Regions from separate parts of the Pseudoalteromonas sp. S4492 genome, predicted to be linked through region 2. Evidence: predicted binding sites of a transcription regulator. Region 2 holds the regulator's gene; each other region holds the start of a gene.
The links. Region 2 encodes sigma-54, which starts transcription at its own class of promoters, with help from an activator protein. Its sites were predicted from a motif close to GTTGGCACGNNNNTNGNNT; they were not measured.
Positions count from the first base shown of each region.

Region 1: CWC28_RS15015 (EF-hand domain-containing protein) is a predicted target of sigma-54. The motif match lies at 3,307-3,325, and genes of this name have one in related genera.
Region 3: CWC28_RS00135 (DUF1328 domain-containing protein) is a predicted target of sigma-54. The motif match lies at 1,807-1,825, and genes of this name have one in related genera.

Region 1 covers NZ_PNCP01000044.1:11,926-18,326, reverse strand. Annotated here, with positions in the region: gene pepQ (Xaa-Pro dipeptidase) at 1-22, shown strand, start outside; gene CWC28_RS15030 (YigZ family protein) at 80-697, shown strand; gene CWC28_RS15025 (TrkH family potassium uptake protein) at 793-2,244, shown strand; gene CWC28_RS15020 (flagellar brake domain-containing protein) at 2,283-2,939, shown strand; gene CWC28_RS15015 (EF-hand domain-containing protein) at 3,408-3,617, shown strand; gene CWC28_RS15010 (EF-hand domain-containing protein) at 3,685-3,897, shown strand; gene CWC28_RS15005 (EF-hand domain-containing protein) at 4,038-4,253, shown strand; gene CWC28_RS15000 (EF-hand domain-containing protein) at 4,341-4,559, shown strand; gene trkA (Trk system potassium transporter TrkA) at 4,630-6,006, opposite strand; gene rsmB (16S rRNA (cytosine(967)-C(5))-methyltransferase RsmB) at 6,019-6,401, opposite strand, start outside.
Region 2 covers NZ_PNCP01000019.1:90,301-96,701, forward strand. Annotated here, with positions in the region: gene CWC28_RS05935 (YgiQ family radical SAM protein) at 1-499, shown strand, start outside; gene mgtE (magnesium transporter) at 578-1,936, opposite strand; gene CWC28_RS05945 (HPr family phosphocarrier protein) at 2,148-2,420, opposite strand; gene rapZ (RNase adapter RapZ) at 2,434-3,279, opposite strand; gene ptsN (PTS IIA-like nitrogen regulatory protein PtsN) at 3,280-3,732, opposite strand; gene hpf (ribosome hibernation promoting factor) at 3,736-4,023, opposite strand; gene CWC28_RS05965 (RNA polymerase factor sigma-54) at 4,051-5,547, opposite strand; gene lptB (LPS export ABC transporter ATP-binding protein) at 5,663-6,388, opposite strand; gene lptA (lipopolysaccharide transport periplasmic protein LptA) at 6,385-6,401, opposite strand, start outside.
Region 3 covers NZ_PNCP01000001.1:21,981-28,381, forward strand. Annotated here, with positions in the region: gene oadA (sodium-extruding oxaloacetate decarboxylase subunit alpha) at 1-1,073, opposite strand, end outside; gene CWC28_RS00130 (OadG family protein) at 1,089-1,337, opposite strand; gene CWC28_RS00135 (DUF1328 domain-containing protein) at 1,872-2,045, shown strand; gene CWC28_RS00140 (hypothetical protein) at 2,097-2,288, shown strand; gene CWC28_RS00145 (hypothetical protein) at 2,793-3,716, opposite strand; gene CWC28_RS00150 (YcxB family protein) at 3,841-4,308, shown strand; gene csrA (carbon storage regulator CsrA) at 4,336-4,527, opposite strand; gene CWC28_RS00160 (aspartate kinase) at 4,621-5,838, opposite strand; gene alaS (alanine--tRNA ligase) at 5,845-6,401, opposite strand, start outside.

The DNA.
Region 1 (6,401 bases), on a different contig from region 2:
CCGTGATCTACACTTAGATTAATGGTGAAGGTTAGTGAATATCGGGGCCAATAGGCCCCATTTTTTTAGATAAGCAATTATGTCTGAATACCAATACCCGGCTGAACCGGTTTTTTACCAAGAAGAAATTAAAAAAAGCACGTTTATTGTGCATATTGCCCACACGCCAGATCTAACCTCGGCGAAAGCCTTTATCAAAGAAATCCAAGAGAAATACAGTGATGCTCGTCATAATTGCTGGGCTCATGTTGCAGGAAACCCTGGTGGTAGTCATGTGTATGGTTTTTCTGATGATGGTGAACCCAATGGCACAGCAGGTAAACCCATGCTTAATGTATTAACAGGCTCTGGTATTGGTGAAATAACAGCGGTGGTAACTCGTTATTTTGGCGGTATTAAACTCGGCACTGGTGGGCTTGTGCGGGCTTACGGCGGTAGTTTAAATAATGCCATGCGTGAGCTTAAAACCATTACCAAGGTACCGAGTGTTGAACTGGTAGGTCAAAGTGATTACAGCGCACAGGGTGCAATTGAACAATTATTAAAAAGCCAGTATCAAGTGCTTAATATCGATAAACAGTTTGCAGAGAATATTGCCTGGAAAATTGAGATCGATAGTCGACAAGCCGAGCAAGCTATTCATGATGTTCATGAATTGACTCACGGTGCAGTGAGCCTAAAAGTCAGAAAAGTTTGAAATGTAAAAATAATACATTCCGTTTACTTACAATTAAGCCTGTAAGACAATAAACTGTATTAGCTAAACAATTAATAAGAAAGCGATACGCCTAGATGCAATTTCGTACCATAATAAAAATTCTCGGCCAGCTGGTGGCGTTATTTAGTATCACTATGGTGCCTCCGGCGCTGGTGTCTTTGATCTACAAAGACGGTGGTGGTGTGCCATTCGTTCTCGCTTTTATCTTTAGTGTTGTGATTGGTTTAGCGGCTTATTATCCAAACCGTCATGAGCATGGTGACCTTAAAGCCCGAGAAGGCTTCTTGATTGTGGTCTTGTTCTGGCTGGTACTAGGCACCTTCGCTGCGGTGCCTTTAGTGTTCTTACAAGAGCCTAATCTTTCCTTAGCTGACTCCGTATTTGAGGCCTTTTCAGGGCTTACAACGACAGGGGCTACCGTACTTACGGGCATAGAATATCTACCTAAATCAGTGCTTTTTTATCGCCAGCAATTGCAATGGTTAGGCGGTATGGGGATCATCGTACTCGCGGTCGCGGTACTGCCCATGCTAGGGGTCGGTGGTATGCAGCTATACCGTGCAGAAACGCCTGGTCCGGTTAAAGACTCGAAAATGACGCCGCGTATTGCCGATACCGCAAAGCACCTTTGGTATATCTATGTATCACTTACGATAGCTTGTACGCTTGCGTACTGGGCTGCAGGGATGGATTGGTTTGATGCAATCTGTCATTCATTCTCAACAATTGCGATTGGTGGCTTTTCTACTTACGACGCATCAATGGGGCAGTTTGATAGCCCATTAATTAACTTTATCTGTGTCGTGTTCTTATTAATTGCTGCTATTAACTTTTCGCTTCACTATGCTGCGGTATCGTCGCGCAGTCTTCGTGTTTATTTACGCGACCCTGAATTTAAAGTGTTTTTATTGATTCAATTAGCATTGGTCATTGTTTGTTTTACTGTACTGTCTTCAAATAATATATATGCCGATGGTGATGAGACTCTCGACCAAGCTATGTTCCAAGCGGTATCAATGAGTACCACTGCGGGCTTTGCGACTGACAACTTCTCAGCATGGCCACTGTTCCTACCTATTTTACTTATTTTTTCAAGCTTTATTGGCGGCTGTGCCGGCTCTACCGGTGGTGGTATGAAGGTTGTACGGGTGTTCTTACTTTACTTGCAAGGTATTCGTGAGCTTAATCGTCTTGTGCACCCGAGGGCTATTTACTCAATTAAATTAGGCCGAAAAGCACTCCCAGATAAAGTTGTAGAAGCCGTTTGGGGCTTCTTCTCGGCGTATGCTTTGGTGTTTGTCATTATCATGTTGGCGCTGATGGGCACCGGTATGGATAACATCAGTGCATTCTCGGCAACGGCAGCATGTTTAAATAATTTAGGTCCAGGTTTAGGTGAAGTCGCTGCTCATTACGGGGCGATTTCTGATACGGCAAAATGGCTACTTACTATTGCGATGGTATTTGGTCGTTTAGAAATATTCACCTTATTAGTGTTGTTTACGCCAACCTTCTGGCGAGGCTAACCATAGCAAGGTGATTATCTAGAAGTGGAGGCATTACTGTGCCAAAAACTCAAAAACAACGTAATCTTGAGAAGCTCACCTGTATCCCTGCAGGTAGCTTGGTGGATGTTGAAATTACCACACCAACCGACAGTAAACGCGTAAAAACAGAATTCATAGGATTGATGAATGATCAGTACATCATAATCAATTATCCATCCACAAAGCGTTTAGCGAATGGCAGTGATTTCATCAAAGATGGGGTGATGGTTGTTATACGGGCTGTACTTGAAGCGGGCGGTGGGCAAGTGATTGCTTTTCGTCAGCAAATAAACGCCTTGGCATCGCATCCGCATCGCTTAATATTTCTCGACTTTCCTCAGCAAGTACAGCTGTTTAGTTTGCGTAGTGAAGCGCGTATTCCTACGTTATTCCCGGCAAATTTAGTGATTGCAGAGCAAAAACTGGCTGGGCTAATTAAAGATATTTCACTCACAGGGGTTCAGTTTGATATTAATAGCAATGAGGATTTAAGCGCTTTGAAAGGGCAAAGTGGCCAAATCACACTGAGCAAACGAGAGTTTAATGGCACAGTATGCAGCGTACGCAAAAGAGCGGGTGGTTTTATGCTCGGTGTGCAGCTTGATACCAGTGAAGATGAAATGAAAGCGTTTATGAAAGAGCACCTAATTGACCTTTCAGTATTGGATAGCTAATGCCAATTCGCCATTTTGCAACAAAATGGCTATTTTCCTCGATTTAAACCTATAGATATCAAAATTAATTTATAAGAAAACCAAAATAACCAATTAAATCAATATCTTATTTGTTAAATTAATTTCGATTTTTTTCTTTAAGTTTTGTTGTTCAGATAGAGTTTATTTTCAAATTCCTAATTTCTCTGTTTTTTAATCCAAATAAATCACTATTGTCTCCATTTTATACTTCATAAGTCATTGATTTTAAAAGAAGCGTAAAACCAACCATTGAGCTTGTTGCAAAACAGCAACAAATAAATCGGGCTATTTTCCTGAAAATATCGATTCTTCAACTCAACTATGTGATTTTGTTGTTATTTTTAACTTTGGCATCGAAGTTGAAATAGTCTTAGCGAACACAGAGAAAAACTGATTCAGGAACATATCCTTTATCACAGTTGAGACAACATTGAAGGAATAGTGATTATGAAAACGTTACACAAAACTTTAGCACTTGTAGCTCTTGCAACTTCATCTGCAGCGTTTGCCGCTGACTTTGACACATTGGATGTTAATGGCGATGGCGCAATCAGCAAAAGCGAAGCATCAGTAAGCGAAACGTTAATGAGCCAATTCAAAGAGCTTGATACAGACGGCAACGGTGAGCTGTCTAAACAAGAGTACTCAAAAGCTTAATTTCATTGTAAGGACACACTGAAAAGGACTTCTAACTCAAGACAACACACTTTGAAGGAATGACATTATGAACACAGTAAATAAAACACTAGCACTTATGGCCCTAGTATCTTCATCAGCAGCATTTGCGATGAGTGATTTCGATACCTTAGATGTTGATGGCAATGGTGTTATCAGCCAAAGCGAAGCATCGGTAGATGCAGAGCTTATGAGCAAATTCAGTGAATTAGACACTGACGGTAACGGTGAGTTATCGAAACAAGAATTTTCAAAAGCTTAATGTGATTAAGCAAAACCAGTTTATTTAGCTGATTAGTTCTGAGCTGCCAAAGACAGCCTAAATGGATAAGGGAATCCATGACAAAGGACAACATTGGAAGTGTGATCAGCTAACACTCTTAAAATTGAAGGAATATGATTATGAAAACAGTAAATAAAACATTAGCTTTAATCGCACTTGCATCTTCTTCAGCAGCTTTTGCCGCAACTGATTTTGACACCTTAGACGTAGACGGTAACGGCGTGGTTAGCAAAAGTGAAGCAGCCGTTGACGCAAAAATTATGTCGCAGTTTAAAACATTAGACGTGAATGGTGACGGCGTCCTTACTGAAGCAGAGTTTTCTGAAGCCGAATAACTGAGTTAGTACGTAGTTATACCAATTTCCACTAAACAGGGATCTCAGAAACGGATTTCACTCTTTTCAAATTTTGAGGTAGTTATTATGAAACAGTTAAGCACAACAATTGCAATTTTAGCACTAGCAACATCATCAGCATCCTTTGCACAAGGCGTAAGCTTTGCAACGTTCGATACCGACGGTGATGGTGTGATCAGTAAAGAAGAAGCGTCTGCAAATATGCAGCTTGAAAAGTTATTTCCAGAGCTAGATAGCGATGGTAATGGCGAACTTTCAAAAGAAGAATTCGCTCAAATTCAATAGAATCTTTTAGAAAAGTTAGGTACTTTCACTTCAAGAGTCGTAAAGCAGCTGTCATGGCTGCTTTTTTCGTTTACAAGAAGATAGCACTTACTTGGAATAGTTTTTCTACAACCGTAATATGCTTTTTATCAATCAAGAACATGATGACATGGTCACCCGACTGAATAATGGTATCGTCATGGGCAATCAGTACATCATCGTTACGCACAATTGCACCAATGGTTGTTCCAGCTGGTAGCTTAATATCAGCAATAGCTCGGCCAACAACTTTAGAAGTATGCTCATCACCGTGAGCGACAGCCTCAATGGCTTCTGCTGCGCCCTTACGTAATGAATAAACGTTAACAATGTCACCACGACGTACGTGTGTTAGCAGCGCCGAGATAGTGGCTTGCTGAGGTGAAATAGCAATATCAATTTCACCGCCTTGTACTAGGTCAACATAAGCGCCACGCTGAATAAGCACCATGGTTTTTTGTGCGCCCATACGCTTTGCCAGCATCGCAGACATAATGTTTGCTTCATCGTCGTTAGTCACTGCGATGAATACATCCACTTGTTCAATATGTTCTTCAGATAACAGCTCTTGATCTGAGGCATCGCCACAAAACACAACCGTGTTATCAAGCATTTCAGAGAGCTGTGCTGCGCGCTCTTTATTGCGCTCAAGCAGCTTAACGCTGTGGTTTTTCTCAAGTGAACGCGCAAGGCCTGCACCGATATTACCACCACCCGCAATCATGATCTTTTTGTATGAACGTTCGAGCTTTTGCAGCTCATTCATGACTGCTCGAATATGCTTTGTTGCAGCGATAAAGAACACTTCATCGTCCGCTTCGATAACGGTTGTGCCAAGCGGTTTAATCGCTTTACCTTGACGATAAATAGCCGCTACCCGGGTTTCGACATTCGGGATGTGCTCTTTCAAGGCTGAAAGCGCATAACCCACCAGCAAACCACCGTAATAGGCTTTCACCGCAACCAGCGATAACATACCATCGGCAAATTGTAATACCTGTAAAGCACCCGGATAGTCGATTAAGCGACGAATATACTTAGTTACCAGCGCTTCTGGAGCTATGTAGTGGTCAACAGGTAAGTCATCGTTATGAAATAACTTTTCACGGTACTTTAAGTATTGTTCTGAGCGAATACGGGCAATTTTAGTTGGCGTGTTAAAAATACTATAAGCTACTTGGCAAGCAACCATGTTCACTTCATCTGAACTGGTTACGGCAATAATCATATCGGCGTCTTCTGCGCCTGCGCGACGCAATACATCTGGATGCGCACTGTGGCCAGTAACACCTTGTAAGTCGTACTTATCTTGTAGCTCTCGCAAACGGTTACCGTCGATATCGACAACGGTGATCTCATTTTGCTCACCTACGAGGTTTTCTGCCAGTGTGCCACCAACTTGTCCGGCACCGAGTATGATTATTTTCATAGCTTGTTCTTATTAGTGTTTTTTAACTAGCTTTGCATAATAGAAACCGTCACTTTCACCAGGTAGTAATTGCAGACCAGGTAACGTAGGGGTGTCGTTTTCATGCAAAGGTATGTGTTCAGCACTTGGATTATTGGCAAGAAACTTGGCAACTTGTTGCTGGTTCTCTTGCGGTAATACAGAGCAGGTCGCATAAACTAACGTACCACCTGGCTTAAGTAGAGGCCAGATGCTATTTAGGATATCGCCTTGTAAATTAGCCAGATCTTCAATATCAGATGCACGACGTAACCATTTAATGTCAGGGTGACGACGGATCACGCCAGTAGCTGAACAAGGCACATCAAGCAAGATACGGTCGAATTGCTGCTCATCCCACCAGATATGAGGTTGTG
Region 2 (6,401 bases):
TAAAAAGCAGTATTTGATCCCGTATTTTATTTCTGCTCACCCAGGAACAAAAGACGAAGACATGGTGAACATGGCGCTGTGGCTAAAGGCTCATGACTTTAAACTTGATCAAGTACAAAACTTTTATCCATCGCCGATGGCTAATGCAACAACGATTTATCACACAGAGATGAACTCGTTGCGCAATATTAAAAACAATACTGAACAAGTTCCAGTACCAAAAGGTGCGCGTCAGCGTCGCTTACACAAAGCGATTTTACGCTACCACGATCCAGCTGGCTGGCCGATGATCCGCGAAGCGCTGAAAAAGATGGGCAAAGCAAACCTCATTGGTAAAGGGCCAAACTGCTTGGTACCTGAAGAAGGCCGTAATGAAAAAGCGGCGCAGGGTAAAGGTGGAAAAGGCCGTGCGGCACTGACGCGTCACACCGGGTTTAGCCAATTTAAAAAGGCCAACACGAAACCTAGAGTGGGTAAAAATAAGCAGCGTGCAAAGTAAATAGAAACAAATACGGCCCTTTAAGGGCCGTTTTTATTTATACCAATTCGCTTAATTAAGTAGTATTGCGAATTGGTATTAGATCAATAACCAAGTTGCGGTGCCTAAAAAGGCAAAGATACCAACAATATCAGTGACGGTTGTCAGCACTACACTCCCGGCAAGGGCTGGGTCTATTTTCATTTTTTTGAGGATTAGCGGAATACTCGCACCTGCAATACCGGCTGCGACAAGGTTCATAAACATTGCAAACGCTAAGACCGCACCGAGCTTAAAGTCCCATTGCCATAGAGCAACCACGCCAGCAATTAAGACTGACCAAATAACACCATTAAGCGCACCAATTGCTAACTCTTTAAGTAGTAAGAAGCGTTGGTTAGTTTGGTTGATATGACCTACGGCTATACCACGAATAACCAGTGTCAGGGTTTGGCTGCCCGCAACACCTCCCATTGAAGGGACGATACCGTTTAGCACCGCCAAAATAGGTAAAATTGCTAAGGTGTTTTCAAAAAAGCTTGCCACAATGGCTGCTAGCAATGCGGTTAATAAGTTAACCCCAAGCCAAATAGAGCGACGCTGCGAACTCTTTAGTACTGGCGCAAAGGTATCTTCTTCATCGTCTAGACCCGCGAGGCTTAGCATACTGTGCTCTGCATCTTCACGGATTACGTCAACGATATCATCGATGGTAATACGACCAAGCAAGTGGGCGTTATCATCAACAACAGGGGCTGAAATCCAGTTGTGTCGTTCGAACAGTTGCGCGACATCACTTTCATCCATCGAAATTGGAATTGACTCACAATCTTCATCCATTAAGTCTCTGACAACTTTATCGGATGAATTAGTGAGTAGGGTGGTTAACGAGAGCGCCCCTAAAAAGCAATTATGCTTATCTACCACGTACAGATCATCAGTGCCCTCTGGTAATTCGCCCCTTAAGCGTAAATAGCGTAATACTACATCGAGGGTAACATCTGGACGAATGGTTACCGTATCGCTGTTCATCAAGGCACCGGCTGAGCGCTCTTGATAAGAAAGTGCTTGCGTTGCTCTCTCTCTATCTTGCGAGTCCATGGCACTGACAACGTCTTGATATACGGTATCAGGAAGACTACGTAGGACTTCACCTAAGTCATCGTCGTCCATGTCTTCTGTGGCTGCAGCGATGTGCTCAGGCTCCATCTGGGCAATAATGCCAAGACGTACATCTTCAGACAGTTCTTCTAGAACATCACCGCGGACATCTGGGTCAACCAGTTGCCAAAGCATACGACGAATTTTATGAGGAGAAGATTCAAGTAAAAGGGCTGTATCACAAGGCGCCGTTTTAGCTAACATACCGCGCACTTGAACAAATTGACCACTATTGAGTGACTTGGTCACTTGTTTGAGTTGTTGTAGTGGGTAATCTTGTTCAAAGGCTTCTGGCATTGGCGTCCTTACAACTGAAAAAAGTTTAAATAGGCTAAGCAAATACAGCATAGTTGCTTTGTGGTGTATTTGCAGAGATATCGTCGCACTGCGATAAATTTATTAAGAGTTTTGTAATTTAGAGAAGCGAGCGATATAAAAGTAGGATATTTAAAGGGAATTTTAAATATCCGAATTAAGTTTACCGTAAACCCCGAAGGCTTAGCAAATGCTATTCTTGCTCGTGAAAGCGTTGCGCAATTAATTCGCCAATTGCCGTTAATGCGGCATCAGCATCCGGGCCTTCGCATACAACGCGAACTTCTTTACCTTGGCTGCTTTCAAGTAGCATTAACGCTAACACGCTGTCGCCTTCGGCTTCTTTATCGTCTTGATAAAGGGTAATTTTGGCATCAAATTGCAGCGCTAATTGCGCCAAAACAGTGGCAGCACGAGCATGTAAACCAAGTTTATTTTGAATTAAAAAAGTATCTTCAGCGTGCATTCTAGGTGCCTAATTAAATGTCTTGTTCACGGTGACGAATTTTTACATTGGCATGGCTTTTCGCAAAGCTTTCACCAATTGTTTGCGCTAAATAAACAGAGCGGTGTTGGCCACCGGTACAACCAATTGCAATAGTTAGGTAACTGCGGTTATTGCGCTCTAAATGTGGCAACCATGTTTGCACAAAGGTCTGTATTTGCCATGTGAACTTTTGCACTATGCTGTGGCTCGCAAGATAATCTTTTACTGGTTGATCAAGGCCTGTTAGCGGCTTTAAATCTGGCTCCCAGTGTGGATTAGGTAAAAAGCGTGCATCAAATACGTAGTCAGCTTCTTTTGGTATACCGTGCTTAAAGCCAAACGACATAAAAGTAATAATCAGCTTTTTATCTTTTTTACCTAAGATCTTTTCGCGAATTGATTCAGCTAACTGATGAACACTCAAATCGGTGGTGTCAATCATAAAATCAGCGCGGGTGATCAGCACATCGAGCAATATTTTTTCTTGTTTAATAGCAAGATCGAGTGGCAAAGAATCAATCGATAATGGATGTAAGCGGCGTGTTTCTGAAAAGCGCTTTATCAGGGTTTGATCATCACTATCTAAGTAAAATAGCGTTGGGTTTGCAAACCCTGGTAGGTATTCAAGAATATCATTAAATTCTTGCTGCTCTTTCGGTAAGTTACGTACGTCGATACTGACTGCTATTTTATCGTAATTATCAGATACGCTACGTACGAGTGAAGGCAGCAAATTCACTGGAATATTATCAACGCAATAATAGCCTAAGTCTTCAAGTACTCGTAAAGCGACCGATTTACCTGAGCCTGAGCGACCGCTGATAATGATTAATTCCATTTATGCCTCTGCTGATATGACCTGAAACAGTTGCTGATCGGTTGTAGCACTGCGTAACTGTTTACAAAATTCTTTATCTTTAAGTCTATCAGCAATTGTTGATAAGGTCTTTAGGTGAAGCTGACAGTCACCATCTGGTACGATGAGTGCCACAAATATATCAACCGGGCGGTTATCAATAGCATCAAAATTGATGGGTGATTCACTCACTATGATAAACGCATGGGGTTCATCGGCACCGCTCATTCGACCATGGGGAATAGCAATACCGCGACCGATGCCGGTGCTGCCTAGTTTTTCTCGGTTGAGCAAAGCATCTAGGATATCTTGTTGCGATAAATGAGGAAGCTGCTGGTGGGCCAGTTCGCTGATATATTCAAGAATTCTTTTTTTGCTATTAAAAAGGACCGCAGCTTTGCTGCAGTCCTGGTTAGTAAGTGAACTTAGTTTCATAATTTAATGTCGAGCTAATTTCTCTTTGTGTTTAATGACTTGGCGATCAAGCTTATCGATCAGTGAGTCAATGGCTGCGTACATATCTTGATGTTCTGTAGAAGCGAACAATTCGCCTCCGTTTACATGTAAAGTTGCTTCTGCTTTTTGGCTTAATTTTTCTACATCTAGAATGACATGAACATTATTTATATGGTCAAAATGCCTTTCTAGTTTCGCAAACTTGGTGTTTACATAGTCTCTTAATGAATCAGTGATTTCTACATGACGACCAGTTAAATTTAGTTGCATAAGCATTTTTCCTTCTATGTAAAACGTCTAAATCAAACTCTTGCGCTGATTAGACGGAGGTATTGCTAGAGACTCACGATATTTTGCAATTGTACGTCTAGCTACTTTAATTCCTTGCTCAGCCAATATATCTGCAATTTTACTATCACTCAATGGTTTAGCTGAGTTTTCTGCGGCCACTAACTTCTTGATTAAAGCGCGTATTGCCGTAGAAGAACACTCACCACCATTTTCGGTGCTGACATGGCTTGAGAAGAAATATTTCAACTCAAAAATACCCCTCGGGGTATGCATATATTTTTGCGTTGTTACACGTGAAATTGTCGATTCATGCATTTCGACCATTTCAGCAACATCATTTAGCACCATCGGCTTCATCGCTTCAGGGCCGTGCTCAAAGAAAGCTTGTTGTTGTTGAACGATACAGTTGGTTACTTTTAATAACGTATCGTTACGGCTTTCTAAGCTCTTAATAAACCACTTTGCTTCTTGTAAGTGAGAGCGAATAAATTGGCTGTCGCTACTCGATTTTACTGAGCGAGACATAGCCGCATATTGGCTGTTTACTCTAATCTTTGGCATACAATCTGGGTTTAACTCAACCACCCAGCGACCTTTTACTTTTTTCACTGATACATCAGGTATAACGTACTCAGACTCTTCGCGTACTATGCTATCCGCAGGCTTAGGATTTAAGCTGTGAATAAGCGTCATCACTTCTTTAAGCTCATTTTCTTTAAGCTTAGTCTTTTTCATCAAAGTGCGATAGTCGCGACTCGCTAATAATTCGATATGCTCAGATAAAACCATTTTAGTTTCAGCTAAATATGGTGTGCTAGCGTCAAATTGACGAAGCTGAATACACAGGCATTCTTGTAAACTGCGCGCGCCAATACCAACAGGATCGAATAATTGTATTCTTTTTAAGACCGCTTCAACTTCATCAAGTTCGATTTCTTCTTCATCGTTATTTTGATTAAAGCTTTCGACAATATCTTCACAGCTGATCGTTAAAATACCTGAGTCGTCTATGGCTTCTACTATGGCTACGGCAATCGCTTCGTCAGTTGGGCTAAATGGCGTGAGCTGTAATTGCCACATTAGGTATTCTTGTAGGGTTTCAGTTGATGCGCCTTGGTAAATAGACTCATCTTCAGGCATAGGTCCTGATGATGTTGATGGGGCAGCACTCATGTACTCGTCCCACGTGACGTCCATTGCTAAGTCATCACTTACGGTGTCTTTATTGAGGGCGTCACTGCTTTCTTGCTCGTATTCGCTAGGTGCTTCTTCTGCAGACGCGCTTAGTTGCATATCGTCAGATTCAGCTTTTTGCTCATTCTTACCGATACTTTCTTCGTTGTAATCAGCCTCTTCCACTTCAAGTAGGGGATTACTATCAAGCGCTTCTTGAATTTCTTGCTGGAGATCCAATGTACTGAGCTGCAACAAACGAATCGCTTGTTGCAGTTGTGGAGTCATTGTAAGTTGCTGGCCCATGCGCAGCTGTAATGATTGCCTCATGTATCCCTAACAATCCTTTTTAAGTTATCGATGACTGTGCTGTGACAGTTAAAAAATTATCGATTTATTGTCATTGTTATAAGTCTAGCAGATGCTCTAGTCGGTGGCGTAATGGTTACAGCCTGAATTGCTCGCCTAGATATACATCACGTACAGTTTGGTCAGCTAATACGTGCTCAGGTGTGCCTGATGCAATTAGCTCCCCATGAGAAACAATGTAGGCTTTTTCACAAACATCAAGGGTTTCTCTAACATTATGGTCAGTAATGAGTACCCCAATACCGCGGTTTTTTAGGTGCTCAATAATTTTCTTTATATCTAACACTGAAATTGGATCAACACCAGCAAAAGGCTCATCTAAAAGGATAAATTTAGGATTTGCGGCTAATGCGCGAGCAATTTCAACGCGGCGACGTTCGCCACCTGACAGCGCCATACCTTGGCTGTCACGGATATGTTGAATGCTAAATTCGTCGAGTAAGCTGTTTAGCGTTTCTTCGCGGGTGGTTTTATTTAGATCTTTACGGGTTTCTAAAATTGCCATCAAGTTTTGATAAACCGTCAACTTTCTAAAAATTGACGACTCTTGCGGCAGATAACCAATACCTAAACGTGCGCGGCTATGCATTGGTAAAAGCGTAATGTCGTTATCATCAATGCTGATTTTACCTTTGTCGCTAGGTACTAAGCCTACAATCATATAGAAGGTTGTCGTTTTACCTGCGCCATTTGGACCAAGTAAACCAACAATGCTGCCAGCTTCAACTTCAAGGCCTACATTTTTAACCACTTGGCGGCCTTTGTAGCTCTTAGCTAAAAGCTCTGCTTTTAATGTGCTCATGGTTGGCCTTTGT
Region 3 (6,401 bases), on a different contig from region 2:
TAACGCTCGCCAGTTAGTACATTTAGTACTGCTTGAGTACCGACAATCTGTGAGGTCGGTGTAACAAGTGGGATATAACCTAAATCTTCACGAACACGTGGGATCTCAAGTAACACTTGGTCAAGCTTATCAGCTGCACCTTGCTCTTTAAGCTGGTTTTCCATGTTAGTTAACATGCCGCCCGGTACTTGGGCTAATAAGATACGACCATCAACGCCTTTAAGGCTACCTTCAAAAGCGGCATACTTTTTACGAACATCACGGAAATAAGCAGCAATTTCTTCCAATTGGTTTAAATCAAGACCAGTATCTCGCTCTGTGCCTTCAACAATTGAAACTATGGTTTCTGTGGCGCTATGACCATAAGTCATACTCATTGACGAAATAGCTGTATCAAGCATATCGATACCCGCATCGATTGCTTTTTGGTATGTTGCAGTGCTTAAACCTGTGGTCGCATGGCATTGCATCGCAATAGGAATAGACACGGTTTCTTTTAAGCCTTTGATCAACTGCTCACAATCGTATGGCTTAAGTAAACCCGCCATATCTTTGATACAAATTGAATGGCAACCAAGATCTTCTAGTTGCTTAGCAAGTTTCAGCCACATATCAAGTGTATGCACTGGGCTTACTGTGTATGAAATTGTACCTTGAGCGTGTGCACCTACTTTTACCGCTGCTTTAATCGCGGTTTCAAGGTTACGTACATCGTTCATCGCATCGAAAATACGGAATACATCAACACCGTTTTTATGAGCTCGCTCAACAAACTTTTCGACTACATCATCAGCATAATGGCGGTAGCCTAAAAGGTTTTGCCCGCGCAGTAACATTTGCTGCTTAGTGTTTGGCATTGCAGCTTTTAGCTCGCGAATACGTTGCCAAGGATCTTCACCTAAATAACGGATACACGAGTCAAACGTTGCACCACCCCATGATTCAATAGACCAATAACCCGCATTATCGAGTTTTTCTGCCATGGGTAACATGTCGTCTAAGCGCATACGCGTTGCCAAAAGAGACTGGTGTGCGTCACGCAATACTAATTCGGTTAGTTTTAATTTAGCCATGTTTGAGCTGCCCCGTTATTTTTGTTTATTTCGAAATTGAGCAATTGCAGCGCTGATAGCTGCAATATGTGCCTGTGGCACACCCTGTTGAGGTTGAATTTTTGCTGTTCGCGTAGGTTCTGCAGTTGCAGGATCGTCGAATCGACCCACGACTTTCGACATTAAGATCACCGCAGAAATCAAAATGCTCAGAAAAACAAACACGCCAACCATGCCTGTCACCATCAAACTGGCCGCAGTGGTGAGTAATCCACCTATATCCATACGACTCCCCTCGCTTACTTATAATAAAAAGTCATTTTTGTTAAATAATTATGCACCAATGATAACAAAGAAAATCAATTTGCATAGCACTATTGTAAATTGGTAAAACCAATTAAATTTAAAATAACATGACACACATATAATTAACACCCCACTATTCACGCATTTAAAGCCCCGTTATAGATGATATAAATAGTCAATATAGCCAAGCGTTATATGCTGAACTATTAATTAATAGCAACAAAATGACTAAAAACCACACACAACAAGGCGTTAGAGCTAACCACACAAAACAAAGTTAAATTGGTCTTACCATTTTTAGTGCTTTCTTTCATTTTTCTCATGCAGCTCAATATGAAAAAATATCACTATGAATAAGTTACATGCTTACTCGTAAAAGTTACCAAATGATGAACCCTGCCAATTACAACAAAAACACATAAGCAACTGAAATTTAAGAAATAAACCTTCTGGCACAGAACTCGCTTTAGTTACATCGAACTTAAGAAAATTTAAATAGCCAAGGAGACCACTATGTTACGCTGGACAATTACTTTTTTAGTTATCGCGTTAATCGCAGCAGTGTTAGGTTTTGGCGGTATCGCAGGAGCCGCTGCAGGCATCGCTAAGATTATCTTTTTTATATTTTTAGTATTACTTGTTATTTCGCTGGTATCAGGAGCACTTAGAGGCAGTGTCCCTAAGTAGTTAAAAGCAGATAACCACTTACTTTATTTTAAATTTACAAGGAATTTCATTATGAAAAATTCAACTTTAAAAGCCGCAACTATCGCCCTATTTTCAGGTTTATTTATTATGGGTTGTGAAGACAACACCGCTGAAGAAGCTGGCGAACGTATTGACGAAGCAATTACTGATACACAAAATGCAGTTGAAGATGCATGTGAAGAAGTAAAAGAAGGTGTTAACGCAAAAGAAACTAACTGCTAATAACACACCTTAATTAAGAAAAGCGGCAAAGTGCCGCTTTTTTGTGTATGCGAGTTAGCGAGTTAGCGAGTTAGCGAGTTAGCGAGTTAGCGAGTTAGCGACTTTAGGCTGCAAGCTGCTTGTGTCAAGTAGCTTGCTAACTTTACCCTTTCCCCTAGAAACTCGCTAACTTGTTGGGTTTCGCTCCGCTCTACCCTACGTCACGTAGATTTAAGAAACATCGCGCGAAATAAATTTCACGCCTACGCGTGGTTAAACCGCTGCTACCTCAAGCTCGCTACCTTTACTCTTTCCCCTTGAAACTCGCTAACTTATTTGTTTTATCTGACGGCTGAAAGCTAATAGCTCCTCTCCCTAGAAACTCGTTAACTTGTTGGGTTTCGCTCCGCTCTAACCAACCTACCGGCTCTTTTTTAATCTGATAGCTGACGGCTGAAAGCTGATGGCTCATTTCCCTAGAAACTCGCTAACTTGTTGGGTTTCGCTCCGCTCTAACCTACGTTATTACTCACAAACCTTAGTGAGGGGCTCGTTTGTCGTTACACTCGCTATATGCCACTGGCCGTCATTAAAACTCACCTTAGCTACATCGCTAACGGCAAAATCACCGGGGACATTTAAGCGCGTTAAGTTACTCGCTAGCTGCTGCTGACAATATGGGCCGGTATCGCCATGCATCACGAGCACAGGCTTTGTGGTGTGCTTTGCGAAGTCGCTGATAGCATCACGGTACACTTTAAAGGCATCACAATCGCTGCGCTGTGATTCGCTGCAAGCGGGTTTACTGGTTGGATGGTAAATGTCAGCTTGAAAGCCAAACACATAGGCCTTAGCATCCTGATGAACAAGTGCTTGCTTTAACCAAGTTAAGTTGTACTTATCACGTTTGTCAGCGGCATCAAGTGCTGCGTTTTTGTCACTTTTTAAAATTTGCGAGCGGCCGTTAAAAGTGCCCGGTATATGCAAAGTACGAAATTCAATGTCATCAAACTGCCAACGAGCATTTTCTAGCATTTCAGCCTGTGTGGCATAACCCTGTAGTTGCTGTGCATTTTTTGTATAAGCATCGTCGAACATCAAGCCTTTAACAAAGCTTAGCCGTTCAAGCTCATCAAAACGCACCGATAGCTTTTCTCGATCGCAATCGGTCCATTCATTATCACCTGGGGTGTAAATAAAAGGCTCTGTAGTCAGCGATGTTAATAACGCTTTATTGGTTTGCAAAAGCTTATTGGTGCAAGCAAGTGCTCCCGATTTCATATCACCAAGGTGCATTAAAAAGCCATGGGGTGTTGCTGCGATTGCTTTAGTAATTTTTCCATCTTTGGCGAGATTAATTTCATCAATCGGGGTGTATGGCATATCGCCCATAACTAAAAAAGTATTTGTGGTCATTGCTAGTGCTAATGACATTGAACTAACAAACATACAACTTACACCTAAAAAATACAGATACCTTAAGCTCTCATAATGACAACTAAATGAAAACCAACTGCGGCAGTTTTTTTCTATCAATGTTAAACTGCTGCCAGTCGATTAAGTGAGTCCCCGAATGACATTAAGTACAACTTACACATTAGATAAACCGTATTATTACGAATGCTTTGATGAGTCTCTACCTTATTCATCACAAGCTAAGCCTAAATACCCGCTGTTGGTATTGTTAATAACCTTAGGCTTATTAGCTTTTTATCAATTAGAGAATCATTATCTGGGCAGCTTTATGATTATGCTTGCTGTCGTTGAGTGCTTATCGTTTTATTACAAGCGGCCATGGTGGGTCGCAAGACAAATGATGAGTCGAGCATCAGGTAGCGAAGTGACTATCGTGTTTGATGATGAAGGGGTGAAGGCCGAAAACCCGCATAAAAGTTACCAATTAAGCTGGCAACAGATTAGTGAGATTATTGAAACTGAGCGAGGTTTTATTTTAAAAGCGCAGCGCGGTATGCAATATATTTCTAAACAAGCGCTAAATGATGAAATTACAGCTGAACTAAATAAAAGAGCCACTCAGTGAGTGGCTCTTAAAAATATCTGTCGCTGATTAAACGTTGCCCGGATTTGGGTTAGATTTCTCTGCTTGGATTCGCATGTAGATTTCTTCACGATGTACTGATACATCTTTCGGTGCATTTACACCAATGCGAACTTGATTTCCTTTAACACCAAGAACAGTAACTGTTACTTCGTCACCGATCATAAGGGTTTCACCTACTCTACGAGTTAGTATTAGCATTCTATTGCTCCCATGTTCCAAAAAATTAAAAGATTCCGCGTCAAAAACATTCTAATGAAATCTAGACTTAAAAGTAAGTAAAAACTCTAGATCTTATTCATTTTCAGTTAAAAAAACTTTGTGTAGCGCACGTACAGCCAGTTCTAAATACTTTTCGTCAATTAAAACTGATATCTTTATTTCTGATGTCGATACAAGCATCACTTTGATGTTTTCATCGGCAAGGGCATTAAAAAATAAACTTGCCACACCAGAGTGAGATTTCATCCCTACACCTACTGCAGACACCTTGGCAACATTGCTTATCCCTTTAATAGATTCTGCGCTGATACCATCTTGGTTACTGGTCAAAATTTCAAGCGCTTGCTCAAAATCATTCGTGTGCACAGTAAAAGCATAGTCTATTTTTTCAAAGTTATGATTAACTTGATTAATCATATCTATTTCGATGCCGAATTCTGCAAAAAGTTTCAAAATTTTTGCAAGGTTTTCCGTTCCTTGGTGCACGCCATTGACGTAAATCAAACTTTCGTCACGATTAAAGGCGATACCCGACACAATGTTTGCTTGCACATCCGGCTCCTCAAAACTGATCAAGGTCCCTTGATCCGGGTTAAAACTCGATAACACTCTGAGCGGTATATTATATTTTCCTGCGGCTTCAACACTACGAATATGCAGAACCTTAGCCCCAAGACTGGCCATTTCGAGCATTTCTTCGAAAGTGACATGGCTCATACGTCGCGCATTTGGTTCAATACGCGGGTCGGTCGTGTATACCCCATCAACATCGGTGTAAATCTGACATTCATCCGCATTGATAGCACCTGCAATCTCAACCGCAGAAGTATCTGTACCACCGCGACCAAGCGTAGTGATATTGCCTTCAATATCGCGGCCCTGAAAGCCCGCTATAATAGCAATCCGGTTATGCTCAAGTTCATGCTTAAGGCGAGTCGCAGCAATCTCTTCAATACGTGCTTTGCCAAACATATTATCGGTGCGAATGTTGACCTGATCAGCAAGTAAGCTTACCGCTGAGTGACCACGTTTAATAATAGCCATTGCGAGTAAAGAGACTGACACTTGCTCACCGGTGGTTAGCAACACATCAAGCTCACGAGCACTAGGTCGAGAATCGATTTGTTTAGCGAGTTCAATTAGACGGTTAGTCTCTCCCGACATCGCCGAGAGCACCACCACAACTTGATGGCCTTGCTGCTTGGTTTTTACAACAAGGTCGGCGACGGCCTCAATTCGCTCTATTGAGCCAACTGAGGTGCCACCGAATTTTTGGACGATAAGTGCCACTAGTGATTAAGAATGCTCAGTTAACCAACCAGTTACACTTTCTAAGGCTGCTGCAAGGTTCTCTGGCTGAGTACCACCTGCTTGCGCCATATCAGGACGACCACCGCCCTTACCGCCTACTTGTGCAGCCATGTGATTTACAAGCTCACCGGCTTTCACTTTACCTGTTAGGTCTTTAGTTACACCTGCAATTAGGCTTACTTTATCGCCATTAGCTACACCAAGGGCAATAACACCTGAACCAATCTTCGTTTTCAGGTCATCAACCATGCCACGTAGTGCTTTAGACTCAGTACCTGCAACATCAGCAACCAGCAGTTTAATACCGTTCACTTCAACAACAGAGTCAAGTAACGATGCACCTGCCGCACTTGCTAGCTTGTCGTTAAGCTGTGCAATTTGCTTCTCAAGGCCTTTTGATTTCTCAAGTAACGCAGTTACTTTTTCAAGCACTGTGCTGCTATCACCTTTAACTAGCGCTGCAACATCATTTAACTGTTGCTCTTGCTCACTTACATAAGCAACTGCTTCAGCACCCGTTACCGCTTCAATACGGCGGATAC